DNA from 3 places in the Psychromonas sp. CNPT3 genome. Region 2 is predicted to be linked to each of the others. Evidence: predicted binding sites of a transcription regulator. Region 2 holds the regulator's gene; each other region holds the start of a gene.
The links. The regulator sigma-54, encoded in region 2, starts transcription at its own class of promoters, with help from an activator protein. The targets are predictions, from matches to a motif close to GTTGGCACGNNNNTNGNNT.
Positions count from the first base shown of each region.

Region 1: the regulator sigma-54 is predicted to act here: its motif matches at 3,205-3,223, upstream of PCNPT3_RS03250 (FlgO family outer membrane protein).
Region 3: the regulator sigma-54 is predicted to act here: its motif matches at 2,838-2,856, upstream of PCNPT3_RS14470 (4Fe-4S dicluster domain-containing protein).

Region 1 covers NC_020802.1:725,016-729,956, reverse strand. The annotation lists gene flgA (flagellar basal body P-ring formation chaperone FlgA) at 1-467, shown strand, start outside; gene flgM (flagellar biosynthesis anti-sigma factor FlgM) at 619-936, shown strand; gene flgN (flagellar protein FlgN) at 961-1,380, shown strand; gene PCNPT3_RS03255 (LPP20 family lipoprotein) at 1,381-1,863, opposite strand; gene PCNPT3_RS03250 (FlgO family outer membrane protein) at 2,265-3,038, opposite strand; tRNA gene PCNPT3_RS03245 (tRNA-Arg) at 3,378-3,453, shown strand; gene PCNPT3_RS03240 (disulfide bond formation protein B) at 3,896-4,444, opposite strand; gene PCNPT3_RS14240 (DUF5993 family protein) at 4,455-4,610, opposite strand.
Region 2 covers NC_020802.1:2,289,611-2,294,551, forward strand. The annotation lists gene kdsC (3-deoxy-manno-octulosonate-8-phosphatase KdsC) at 1-153, shown strand, start outside; gene lptC (LPS export ABC transporter periplasmic protein LptC) at 158-721, shown strand; gene lptA (lipopolysaccharide transport periplasmic protein LptA) at 708-1,241, shown strand; gene lptB (LPS export ABC transporter ATP-binding protein) at 1,244-1,969, shown strand; gene PCNPT3_RS10125 (RNA polymerase factor sigma-54) at 2,011-3,456, shown strand; gene PCNPT3_RS10130 (PTS sugar transporter subunit IIA) at 3,718-4,164, shown strand; gene rapZ (RNase adapter RapZ) at 4,188-4,941, shown strand, end outside.
Region 3 covers NC_020802.1:2,905,612-2,910,552, forward strand. The annotation lists gene PCNPT3_RS12780 (respiratory chain complex I subunit 1 family protein) at 1-164, opposite strand, end outside; gene hyfB (hydrogenase 4 subunit B) at 164-2,173, opposite strand; gene PCNPT3_RS14470 (4Fe-4S dicluster domain-containing protein) at 2,175-2,792, opposite strand; gene hypB (hydrogenase nickel incorporation protein HypB) at 3,062-4,123, opposite strand; gene hypA (hydrogenase maturation nickel metallochaperone HypA) at 4,127-4,468, opposite strand; gene PCNPT3_RS12805 (HupE/UreJ family protein) at 4,849-4,941, shown strand, end outside.

The DNA of each region.
Region 1 (4,941 bases), 1.5 Mb from region 2:
TGTCAGGAAAATTAAAAAACAACGTATCGGTCAAAGTGACATGCCCCAATAAGCCACAATGGTCAACTTATGTACGCGTCCGTTCTCATCGACTTTTCCGCACCATCATCAGCGCTCAAGCTTTGCGTAAAGGTGAAACATTAAACAATAACAATATAAAAGTGACTTATTTAACAAAATCCCAATTGCGAGGTGGTAGCTTTTCACAAAAGAAAATACTTATCGGTAGCCGCCTCAAACGTAATATGGGTGCTCAAAAAATAATAAAAAATAGAGATGTTTGTTTTGTCTGTCAAAAAGATCAAGTGATCATTAGCGCAATAAAAGCAGGATTAGTAATTAAAACTTCAGGAATAGCCCTAAATAATGCTAATATTGGAGAATCTGTTAGAGTCAAAAATTCACGTTCTCAACGTATTGTTGTGGGCACCGTCTCTGCACAAAAAGAAGTACAAGTTACTTTTTAGAGTAAATTGCACTTTATTTTAGAGACGTATTGTTTTAATATTTCACATTGTTAAAAAAACTTTACATTTAAACACTTTTTTTTGTTTTTTTACTAAAGAAAGTACGCGTTTCGCCGATATAATATAAACATGATACTTTTGGAATATAATTATGAGCATCAACATTAACCGCCAAGCGACACAAAAAAACATTGTGGTTGAGCAGCATAAGGCTCAGGCGCAAAAATCATCTGTCAAAAACGCACAAAATGTTAATAATGATCAACATAAAGATTCTGTGCAATTAACGTCACAAGCGAAGAATATAAATAAAATGCAACAACAAGGTGCGACAGAGCCCCAAGTAAACAAACAGCGTATTGAATCACTAAAAGCCGCTATCACTAACGGTGATTATAAAATCAATACAGAACGACTCGCACAGCGCCTCAGTCAATTTGAAGGTGATTTTAGTCGAATTCTGAAATAAGTTTTAAGCTGAGATAATTAAACAATGCCTATTGAAAAGCTAAATCGACAATTAATATTAATTAATGAATTGCACCTGATATTGGAGCAAGAAACGACGTGTCTAAAAGAAAAGAGCTTTTCTCATCTCAGTGAAATTTTGAAACAGAAACAACAAAAATTAACTTTAATCGCAGAGCTAGATAGCGTTTTATCGCGTCCGGCCGATTTACAACAAATAGAAAATTCAACAACGGCTCAGGAAATAAAGAAAGAAATTCTTTCTTGCCTTGCTAAATGCCAACATATTAATAGTATTAATGGAAAATTAGTAGAGTTAGGTATGCGCAGTAATAAACATCTGACTCAACTTATCAAGCAAGCAACAGGAAAGAACAGCATCACCTATGATCAAAAAGGGATGCTAAATAGTGGTCAACTTTTAGGTAAAAACATTCAGGCATGATCAATAATAAATCGCTTTCTTACGCGGCTTTGATTGTTCACCTATGATATTTGAATACGGTAACGCTTTCATATCCAGAACTAACTCCGTAATATAAAGTTTACCTTCATGGTAACTTTTTAACACCCGAGCACCTCTAACTAACCCCCGAACCTTACTTCGAACACGAGCGCTTTGTATATGCACACCAGAAAGCTCGGTTTCAGAACTCAGTAACACGCCATATACTTGCTCTGCCATTTCTTTATAAGCATCCAATTTAGATGCTTTGATAGCGTTTAGTATTTTTTCTTCTAAGGTTGCCCCTTTTTGAGTCGCAACAGGTGCATAACCGACAGAGGTAAAGCTATGCACGTCAGTTTGCTCTTTTAGTTCTTCTTGGGTTGGCAATAACATATTATGTGATATTGGCGTACATGAAAAAAGAAACAAAGTACTACAAAGCAATACTGACAACGAGCGATAACATCGATTAATGTTCATTAATATATCCTTGCTAAAAAACGAAAATGGCAATGCTAATCAAGCAAGAATTAAGCCAGCTTCGACTAAAAAAACACTTTTCACCTAAGCATTGCGCTTTTATCGACAAATATAAGTCACTATCTGTTCTTATTTAAAGAGACATCGATAACGGCTACCAGTATTTACGAGTAGTGCTAATAGGAGAGAGTGTAATACAGAATGGATGAGTGATATTAGGAATTTCTCATGTCTACCTGACACTTGAGGCGTCCTTTGACTTACATCTATAGCATAAAGTAGATTTATATATGCTTAGGTATAAAAGCAAAAATGCAACGAGATAGGTTCGTTGCATTTTTTGTTTTTTATTGGCACCTAAATAACACGGCGAATAATACAAAGCTTTCAGTTTGCTAGCGCTATTTAACCAAGTGAACTTGCGCTCGGTTGTTACGTATTTGTTGGCTATTTCTATTATAATATTGATTAGTGCGATAATCGTATTCCCCCCCCACAAACATACCATGAGGAATAAAAGCACTGCTGGTAGATTCCACAATACTAGTATCGGTATTGACGATACGTACATTTAAAATAAGCCCTTCTTCATTGCGAGACATTGTTCCGGTAAAAATACGGCGCACATCTATATTTTTATTTAATCGTTTCCAGTCGCGAGTTAGTGCGAATTCACCTCGTGAGGTGATCTGAATATCTCCCGTCAATTTATAATCGACAACCTGCAATTGGCGGATATGTAATTCATGGATAAATAACTCCGTTACTGTCTGCCCTATCCAGTTGGTTTTTTTATGATCATTCAAATCGACTAGAGATGTTAATGCAATCGCTTCGCCTCTGTATCGAGTGGGAAAGTTAACCAATAATTGGTCGGCCATCTTACTGACAACTTCTGATAAAATCAGTGATTTCTCACCATTAAAAGAATATAACTTGCCGTACCCCTCTACTTGCGAAGTTTCTCCTGGTAAAAAAGCACTTTTACCAGAATTACTATATGAATTAGCAATATAATAATAAAGATACTCGCCATCACGATTATTTTGATTTTCTAATACAGGTTGGTAATTTTGGGGGAGATCACTTGCTGTCGAAACTTGCTCTACAGGCTCAAGAAGAGCGCAGCCCGAAAGAAACAATATAACACTGAATGCCGACAATAATTTTTTCATTCAATACCTACCTAATTATAATTCTAAAGAATGCTATGGATAATTTACTTAGCTTATCGGCACCCGCCCCATAAACTTTAATAAAGTTACACGGATTAAAGCACTTCCTTTCATAAAGTGGCAATATATACCACATCCAAGCTAATACTTACCTAAATACTAAATAAAGCAAAAATCGAGCCAGATTTATTTAGCTATTTTATTACTATAAATTAGCGACCTAATTTGGATATAAAAAAACAAAATAATAAATATCTCTTATTTTTCCCATTTAAAACAAAGCGTTTAAATCTATTGACGCATTTGCATATTCACATAGCTTGAGTATAATCAACGCATCTCTTCATAGCTCAACAGGATAGAGCACCCGCCTCCTAAGCGGATGATTTGGGTTCGAGTCCCGATGAGGAGACCAATTAAAGCAACACAAATAAAACCCAATAATAAACTACAGTTGTTAATTGTTTAAGCGTGTTATTACCATCAACTCTCATTCCCACCTTTAAATTTAATGTCCTAATCCGCATGCTAGATTGCAGTTAAAAAATCACAAATAATTACGTAGATCCTTTGTTAATTTTGTTTTATAAAATTAAAATTAATTTATATCTTATACCAAAGGAATTAATTAAGTTTTCATGTATTGCGCAGGAAAAATTAACCCTAGCAAGGCGTGAGTTGTAGGAGAGTGTTGTTATCACTTCAAAACTCACAACGCAGGGTGGGATAATTTCAACAAGCAAGACGGGTAACCTTTTTAGTTCCTTTGCTATTAGATTAGAATTTTCGACAAAACCTTAGTACCTTGTTCTCGCATATTAATAGAACGGACAATGTATGCTATGTCCGTTTTATATTTAATTAAATAACCAATATTGAATAGGATCAGAGGGGCATTCGAAGGGACCACATTCTGCAAAAGTACTCAACACATTAAGTAGAGTAACGAAAAGTACAAGGGCAATTGCTACTTTACTTAGCACCGGCATTTGTACAAATGTTTGGTACTTTATTTCTTTATATTGTGAAGAAAATGACAACATGACAGCGCTTCCGAATACGATCACAACGAAAGAAATGAATGCCCAAGTATAAAAATGAAAAGAGAAGAAGGGATCACCGTAAAAAGGAGTACCGGGAATAACATGTAGTGAAATTTGTCTAAGAGCGACACCTGCACCAAATAAAGCCCCAAAGATCATAATGCCGTAATGCGATGTTCTTGGGCCATATACAACATTACACAGTAGACCAAATAAAACAGCAACAAATCCAACGCGTTGTAATAAGCATAAAGGACAAGGTAACTCTCCTGCAACAAATTGAGAATAGAAGGCGAACATCAACACAAAAGTGATTGCTATGGCGCCAAGTGCATTAAGTTGTCGTGAAAATGATTGAGTCATATTTTGCATCCTAGAGTAAAATAGAGAGTGAGTCGCTTGCATGATGTGAGAGCCAAAATAAACTCACAATGATAGATAGACTAAAAGCGTAAATAGCCAATTTTCGATTACCTTTTATTGCTAATAAGATAGCGGTGAAATATAAAAAAAATATTAATGTCATCATAAAATTCTCCTTGCTGAGTTATTGCAGGATAATTGTGTTAGCGAATATTTATACTTTCATTAACAGAATCAAAACTGCCGTTATATATGGATATCAATTATCCGGTTCAATATTAAGTACATAAGCACTAAGTGGTATTTAAAACTGTCGTTAGCGGATCATTAACCTCCCCTCTTCTTAACTACTTATTAATAAATTTTATTGTGAAAGACTAGAAATTTAATAGAATAAACCGATATAATCGGGTGCATTCTCGTAACAACTTATACAACACGCAACGGGATACTACTATTTATGTTGAAGCGTGACGGAAAGATCTCATCTTTCGTGA
Region 2 (4,941 bases):
GGAGTGGCCGTTAACGATGCTCATCCGTTAGTGATACAAGGTGCGGACCTAGTCACAAAAACGCGCGGTGGCTTTGGCGCTGTCCGTGAAATTTGCGACCTTTTTTTACAGTGCCATCATAAATTACAGATAACCACCGGTAAAAGTGAATAAATAAATGAAAAAACGCCATATTATCCCTTTTGCTGCCCTGCTCATCGCTTTTCTTTTTTGGTCTTATTTTAAAGCAGAGCCACTCTATAAAATATCAAAAGTACACAATCCAAATTACACTGCCTATAATTTAAGCAGTACACATTTTGACACGCTAGGTGATATTAGCCACAAAATGTTTGCCGATAAAGCCACAACTTTTAGCGAGAAAAATAACACCGTATTTATTAATCCACGTGTTATTGTGTATGTTAGAAATAAAGATAATAATCAAATAAGTACTTGGCAGATAAGTAGTAAAGATGGTTTATTAGAAGATGAAAACACATTAAAATTGACTCATGATGTGCGCGTTGAAAACCTAAGTTTAGATCAACTCATACAAAATATAGCCACTGAAGAGCTCACTTTACTGCTGGATAAAAAAGAAATCAGTTCAAATCTGTTTATTACTTGGGATGGTCCGCAAATGCATCAACAAGGTGTCGGAATGTGGGCTTCACTACTGAGTAACGAAATGATAGTAAAAAACAATATAAAAGCGGTGTATTTTAATGAAAAAAATTAAAATTGGTTTGATCAGCAGTGCCCTACTCTTTTCACTTAGTGCTTGGGCGCTAGAATCAGATTATGTAAAACCTATTCATGTTAGCTCTATTAGTCAGCATGCCAAAATGAAAAATAATAGTATTACCTTTGTTGATGATGTTTTACTCACCCAAGGTAGTATTATCATAAAAGCAGATAAACTCATTGTCACCCGTACTGCACAGCCTAATCATGAGCAAATGTTAGCAAAAGGTAACGTCGCTACTTTTTATCAAACACAAGAAGATGGTCGGCCTTTTAATGCGCAAGCAAATAGCATTCATTATGATGTCGCTAAATCTAAAATCACGCTAACAGGCAATGCACAAGTTAAGCAATTAGACAGTCGCATTAACGGCGCTAAAATTATTTATTATTTAAACACCGAAGAGTTGATTGTGATGAGTGATAAAAATAATGAAAAACGGGTTAAAACGGTTTTTTTACCGGCTCAGTTTGAAAAAAACAACAATAAACCTAACTCAACAAAAGAAAAATAAAAATGGCTGAATTGATCGCAACGGGACTCGTAAAAAGTTACAAAGGACGCACCGTCGTAAATGGCGTTAATTTAACCGTTAAAACGGGTGAAATTGTCGGTTTATTAGGCCCAAATGGCGCAGGAAAAACCACCTCATTTTACATGGTGGTAGGCCTGGTTAAACAAGATGAAGGTAAAATATGCATTGATGATGAAGATATCTCACATCAACCCATGCACATTAGAGCGCAAAAAGGGATTGGTTATTTACCTCAAGAAGCCTCTATTTTCAGACGTCTAACCGTAACTGAAAACATTATGGGTATATTACAAACGCGTAAAAACCTAACGTCTGCCCAGCGCACTGAAAAATTGAATGCGTTACTTAATGACTTTAATATTAATCATATTAAAGATAACAAAGGCATGAGCCTCTCTGGGGGTGAAAGGCGACGCGTAGAAATAGCCAGAGCACTCGCAACCGATCCAAAGTTTATTTTATTAGATGAACCTTTTGCCGGTGTTGATCCTATTTCAGTACTCGATATTAAAAAAATTATTGAACAACTACGCGATCGAGGCTTAGGCGTTTTAATCACGGATCACAATGTACGCGAAACATTAGATGTATGTCAGCACTCATATATCGTTAGCCATGGAGAAATAATCGCGATAGGAACTCAGGAGGAGATCCTATCTAATGCCAAAGTTAAAGAAGTCTATTTAGGCGATGCATTTAAGCTATAGTTATCGTCATTAACTCTACTAGTAAGGAAGAAAGTATTTTGATAAAACAAGGTTTACAATTGAAAATGGGTCAGCAACTTGCAATGACCCCTCAATTACAACAAGCAATCAAATTATTACAACTTTCTACCTTAGACTTACAACAAGAGATCCAAAATGCGCTCGATGAAAATCCTCTTCTTGAGCAAGAGGATGATAGTGGCCTTGAAGACATAAAAAAAGAACAAGATAGTAGTCAAATAGATACTGCTGAGGCGATCTCTAAACTAGAGTTTTCTGATGATCTTCCGGTCGAAAATAACTGGGATGAGGCCTATACTCCGCCTCCGACCACCACCATCTCATCCGGACGAAGCTCCTTTGATGGCGAAGATCGTGTTTATCAAGGCGAATCCTGTACCACTTTACAAGATCATCTTGTTTGGCAAATGCAATTAACTCCCTTTTCTGATACCGATTTATTAATTGCAGCCAATATCATCGATTCTATCGATGAATCAGGCTATTTAACCAGTAGCTGTGAATCCATTTTAGAAAGCTTGCAAAAAGATGTAGATGATTTAGAGCTCGATGAAATATTAGCCGTCCTTAAGCGTATACAACATTTTGACCCGGTTGGCGTTGCCTCTCGAGGCACAAAAGAGTGCTTACAAATTCAATTACGAAATCTAAGTGAAGATACGCCTTGGCGCCAAGAAGCGTTAATGATCCTTGATCAACATATGCAACTTTTAGCAAGCCGTGATTATCGAACGTTGGCACGAAAGACTAAATTAAAAGAAGCACAATTAGCCCATATTATGCGTTTAATACAAAGCCTTGAGCCTCGCCCAGGTAATAAAATAGAGAGCAGTCAGGCGCAATATATTGTGCCAGATGTGTATGTAAAAAAAATAGCGGATCAATGGTGCGTCTCTTTAAATCAAGACTGTGATCCAAATTTATCTATAAACCAACATTATGCAGACCTTTGTAAAGGCAAGATCAGTAAAGCTGACAACGCATTTATTAAAGGCCATTTACAAGAAGCAAAGTGGTTTATCAAAAGTTTAGAAAGTCGTAATGATACCTTATTAAAGGTTTCAAAATGCATTGTAGAGCAGCAACAAGATTTTTTTGAACTCGGTGATGAAGCGATGAAGCCGATGGTACTCAATGATGTCGCCTTTGAAGTCGAAATGCACGAATCAACAATCTCTCGCGTCACCACCCAAAAATTTATGCATACGCCACGTGGTATTTATGAATTAAAATTTTTCTTCTCAAGTCATGTGGCGACAGAAAGTGGCGGAGAGTGCTCGTCCACCGCTATTCGCGCTTTAATTAAAAAATTAGTCGCAAGCGAACCTAATAACAAACCATTAAGTGATAACAAAATGACAAAATTACTTGATGATCAAGGTATTAAAGTGGCTCGACGTACCGTTGCAAAATATCGAGAATCCTTAGGCATCCCCCCGTCAAATCAAAGAAAACAGTTAATTTAATGCACTATAATGAGTTATAAGTATGATAAAAATTAAAAAATAGTGATTTACACATGGCAATGCACTTACAACCTGCTAAACTCGCGCCTTTTCAATAAAAAGAAAAAGCGCTTAGCAAAAAAATAGCTAGGAGCGCATCGTTCATGTTAATGTTATTGTTATTATTGCGTTATTTAAACGCTTAATATTTATACATCAGCTTGTTTAAAATAAAGATGATTATCTCTGTTGCATCTATTGAACAGAAAAAAAGTGATCCCTATGAAAATATCTACCTTAATAACTGAAGATTCAGTCTTTAGCCAAGTAAATTGCAACAGCAAAAAATCGGCTTTAGAAAAAATAAGTATTAGTGCGGCTAAAACATTGAACCTTGATCATCAAGTTCTCTTTAATGAACTCATTGCCCGAGAAAAAATCGGCTCAACAGCGGTTGGCTCTGGTGTTGCGATCCCACATATTAAAATTTCCAGCGACTTACCCGCAACAGGTGTTTTTTTACAATGCCAAAAGGGTATTGATTATGATGCATCAGATGGTAAAAGTGTGGATATTTTATTTGCTATCTTTGTGCCCGAAGATCGTTGCCAAGAGTATTTAAGCGCGCTTGCAACCATCAGTGAAAAATTATTAGATAAAACACTCTTACGCCAATTAAGAAGTGCGACCGACGATAAAATATTGTTTGAATGCTTACAATGTAATTAAAAATCAATTAAGGGATCTTAACTATGAAGTTAATCATCATCAGTGGCCGCTCTGGATCGGGTAAAACTATCGCACTACATGTGCTTGAAGATCTGGGTTATAACTGTATTGATGGGATCCCTTTTGCCTTACTTGAACAATTATTAGAAAATGTCGATGCTAAGCACAATAAAGTGGCGATTAGCTTAGACGTACGTAATCTTCCCGGTGAATCCTCGCAGATAGCTGATTTATTGCAACGCTTGCAAGACAAAGTCGAAAGCGACATCATTTACATTGATGCTGACAGTACAGAGCTTATTCGGCGCTATAGCGAAACCAGACGATTACATCCTCTTTCTAAGCAAAAAATGTCCTTATCACAAGCATTAGAATTAGAGCACTTACTGTTACAACCTATCAAAGAGAAAGCCTCTCTCGTTATTGATACTACGACCCTATCTATTCATGATCTCAATGAGCGTTTAAAAATTTATTTACAAGGTAGCAGTAAAAGTAAACTTCTTTTAGTCATTCAATCCTTTGGTTTTAAATATATGCATCCCGAAGATGCTGATTACATGTTTGATGTGCGTTTTTTGCCTAACCCACACTGGCAAGAAGACTTACGACAATATACCGGACTTGATCCTTGCATCGAAGAGTATTTAGATGCCTTTCCCGTCGTAAAGCAAACGATTAATCAAATCGATAATTTATTCCAATCATGGCTTGGACATTTAGAAAATAATAATCGTCATTATGTCACCATTGCAATTGGGTGTACTGGTGGAAAGC
Region 3 (4,941 bases), 620 kb from region 2:
AAGTCACGATAATCTTGAAGTATACCGGGACCTTGTCGTGAGTGCATTTTGGCACGGATCACACGGGATAAACCAGTAAATAACGGAGCGAGAGCGACCATTATTAAAGCTTGAATAATAGCGAGAGTTATCATCCCTAAGCTTGGGATCTCAAGTCCTTGCATTATTTCACTCCTAAATAAAATGGAATTAACATTAATACAACCAACGCAATAAGCAGATAGAGGCCATAAAATAGGACACTACCCCCTTTCATGCGTCGCAGCATACGTGTCATTGGGCTAACAAGATGATCCTCAAAACAAGCTTCGATCGCGACTGCAAAGGCGGTCGTTTTGAGTAAGATACAAGTAAAGAGACCTGCTGGATCTAATTTTTCTCGTAATGTATAAAGCGGGGCATACATAGCGCGAAGCGTACATGTAAAGCTACCCGCATCTACGCTCATACGCTGCTCATAGCCATAGCCACATGCCCATGGATCATTACTATGTCGACGTTTGAGTTTCTGACCTTTAAAACATGTAATGAGTGCATAAGGGATAAGTAGCAATAGTAATAATGAAATTGCAATAATAGGGGCTGACAAAATAGCTTGGTGTGCAATACCCGGCACGAGCGCAACGCCCTGTGATACCGTCACCTCTACACCGCCTTTTACTAGGCTTGCAGCGACGCCTTTGATAACAGGTGCTATCCAAGGCGATCCAATACCAAGTACAATACACATAAGTGCAAGTAAACTTGTGCCTATTAGCATTGCAATAGGCACTTCTGTTGCGTTAGTACTCGCTTTGCTTTTTGGCGCGCCGGCAAAACATACGCCGTACACTTTAACAAAACACATGCAGGCGAGAGCCCCAGTTAAAGCTAACATCACCACCGCAATAATACTGCCAATCGACATCATTAAATCACCTTGACGGCCCATGGTCAGTAGTGATTGGTAGATAAACCATTCACTAATAAAACCATTTAATGGCGGTAGCGCTGAAATCGCCATCGTACCAATTAAAAAGGCTATCGCGGTGTAAGGCATTAACTTACCAAGCCCTCCCATTTTATCCATGTCTTTAGTATGCAGACGAAAGACTATCGAGCCGGCACCCAGAAATAATAAGCCTTTGAATACAGCGTGATTTAACATGTGGTACAACCCACCTAATAAACCAATTGTCGCAAGTACGGGATGATGTGTTGCAATGCCCACCATACCGACACCGACACCCATTAATATAATGCCGACATTTTCAACCGTGTGATAAGCCAATAAACGCTTAATATCATGTTCAGCCAGGGCGTAAAGTACACCTAAAACGGAAGATACCGCGCCGAAGGCTAATACTAGATACCCCCACCATGGCGTATCTGCACCGAGAAAATCGATACTGACTTTAATGATCCCGAAAATACCAATTTTAACCATCACACCCGACATTAATGCCGAGGCATTAGAGGGAGCCGCGGGATGCGCAAGAGGTAACCAACTGTGCAGAGAAATTATCCCCGCTTTAGCGCCAAAGCCAAAGAAAGCCAGTAAAAATACTATCGAAGCCATGCCGGATGACAAATTCGCCGTGCGGAAATCTTGAAAATTTAAACTCCCTGTCGCGCGGTACAAAATGAAGAAAGCGATCATGATCAGCACCGACCCTGCGTGCGCAATCAAAAAATACTGTAAGCCCGCATTGATCGACGTTTCTTTTTGTTCCGATATAACCAAAAAGTAAGACGCGAGCGACATCATTTCAAAAAAGACAATAAAATAAAAGGCATTCTCTGAAACAACGAGTGCAACCATGGATGCAATAAAAACATTCATGAAGAAGCCCATTGCCCATGCACCTTTTCCTTTATATTCTTGCATATAAGAAAGGGAGTAAATGCTACAAGCAATCACCACTAATGAAATAATAAATACCATTAATGATGACAGTGGATCGAGGCGTAACATGCAATCTGCAAAGTAAAAAGGGGATGAGATTTGATAACTAATCGCATCACTGCCAAATAATACAGGTAATGAAGCACATACTCCCAATACACCACCAAGGGTCGAAACAACGCCAGAAAGAGCAATACCAATCGATTCCTTCGATGAGAGAAGAAGTGATATAACGCCGGCAACGACATACAGTGCGATGGATGCAAATAATAGATTAAAAGAAACCATATTATCTCTCCTCCAAAATCATGTGGGTAAGCAAAGAGCCCGCATTAGCTGCATCATCTCGCTTTTGCTTTTGCATCGCTAAGGTATTCTCGGGATCTACGAGGAATAATGCTTTGGTTGGGCACGCTTCAATACAAGCAGGTCCACCTTCAAGGTGTGCACAAAGATCACATTTAACCGCAATATTTTTCACCCCAGGTTCCCATGCTAAAATATCATTACCAAAACAGCTGGGTGATGAGGTCGTCGGATTACTTGTTCTTACATTTGAAGGGATATACGTATCATAGGCATGCGCAAGTCCGACACCTCGACTACCACTAAACGTAATTGCGCCAAAAGGGCAAGCAATCGAGCATAATGTGCAGCCAATACAGAGACTTTCATTAATATGAATACTACCATTTACATGGGTGATAGCATTTACGGGGCATACCGTCGCGCAAGGAGCGTCTTCACAGTGGCGACATAACACAGGTGCTGTCGCATCTTTATTTCGTGTTACGGTTAACCTTGGGTGGGCTTGCAATCCGATAGTTTTATGAGTGGTTGAACACGCAGCCATGCAGGTATCACAACCAATACATAACTTCGGATCAGCAATTACAAAGCGATTCATAATTAACCTTAGTTAATGAGTAAAATTAGGAAATTCACACCTTATAAGCAAAAATCAAACCAACTTTTAAAATGCCCCAATAAAGACATTAAGCCATTGTTTTTAATAACAAAAAAAACAAAATCATTAACTAAACAGGATGTTCGAAATACCTTTTTCGACATATGTGACGAGACAGTACGCAGTGTGACGAAGGTGACACTTAGACATAAAAAAACCGCCACTTCAGAAGTGACGGTTTCATGATTATATTGAGTGACACAACGTTTTTAATTTTCTTTTAGCCAATCTAGCCACTCTTGCATACCCTCACCTGTCGTCGCAGATAAAGTGATCACCTTAATATAAGGATTCACTTTTTTAGCGTTAGCAATACAAATATCAACATCAAACGTGACATAAGGTAGAAGGTCAATTTTATTAATGATCATCAATTGAGAGGCTGCAAACATATTGGGATATTTAAGAGGCTTATCCTCCCCTTCTGTCACCGATAAAATGGCGACTTTATATTTTTCACCGAGATCAAAGCTCGCGGGGCACACTAAATTCCCCACATTTTCGATAAAAAGCAAACCTCCCTTACTAAGTTGTAATTGATGATAAGCATCATGCACCATCTTCGCATCTAAATGACATCCCTTACCCGTATTCACTTGCACGGCAGGTACTCCCGTCGCACGTACGCGATCAGCATCATTAGAGGTTTGTTGATCACCTTCAATTACCGCACAAGCACGATCCGCTTGAATAATATGCAACGTTTCCGTTAATAACGTCGTTTTACCCGAGCCAGGACTTGATACAAGATTTAATACAAGTTGCTTCTCTTGCTTAAAATGCGCTCGATTATGTTTGGCTAATTGATTATTTTTATCTAAAATATCGGTTTCAATTTTAAGTAAACGACGTTGGCTAATACCTGGAACATGTACACCTGCTTCACCACCGCCATAATGTAAATCATTTTTTTCATTGCGCGTGGCTTTAAAGTTATCGCTCTTGTCGAGAGTGCTTTCTTCGTGCGTATGATGAGGATGAGCATGGTGGTGCTTATAATGGGCCTCTGCATGAGAATGTTGATCTGCGTGAGAGTGCCCATGAGCCTGATGCTCTGTTGCACCTACGTAATAATGGTGATGATGAATGATAACCTGTGTCGCTGCAGGATAATGATGGTGCACCTCATCTGCCCGTTTATGTTGCGATCTATATTCATTTAATTCTTGATAAGATCCCTCATGCTCATGTCTATCTTCATCATGTCGCACATGAGAATGATGATCATGCCCTTCGATTTTAGTGTCCCCACATCCACAGACTCCACACATATTTTATTCTACCTCTATTTCTTTAACACGTAATTCCTCACCCTGAATCACTTGTAATTGAAAACCATCGCAATTTGGGCAAGCATTACCACGCTGGTTTAAAATGACGTCTGTTGCGCAAACAAAGCAATATGCTTGGCCCGCGACAGACTCTATATGTAATATTGAATGTTCAGCAATGGTATCTCTTGCTGCTATTTCATAACAAAACTCAATGGTCCCTGCTTCAATACACGACAGAGCCCCTATTTCTAACCACACGGCAGTTACTTTTTTAAAACCTTGATTTTTAGCCGATTCGACCACCAAATTAACGGTATCTAGGCTAATAGACATTTCGTGCATACGGATCCTGATGTGTACAGTAGTAATTTATAGCTGCATTAAAACACTTAATTTCCGACTCGAAGTTGACACTAATCAAAACAACTACGGTAAATCGCTAAATTTTTAAGCTTATAAAATACGCTTTAAATTCAATCATACAGAGGCGCCGCCAAAGGTGTCGACATACGATCATAAATGTCGACACCTTACATGATCACTTTGAAAGCTGGCAACATAACCCTTATAAAACAACGTGATACAGCGAGCTTTATCTTATTTTATATCTGGCATGAATCATGCTAATTGTGTAGTTAACTTTTGACAGTGTTTAAATCGTTTTCGATCCCGCTATCGTAATAACCTATCTAACATTGACTCGTACTTTCTAAGGATCTCAAATGAAAAAAACAACCCTCGGCATGATCACAATGAGTGCACTTTTATTATCACCCCTTGCATCCGCTCATGTGGGCGCTATTCATCTTCATAAT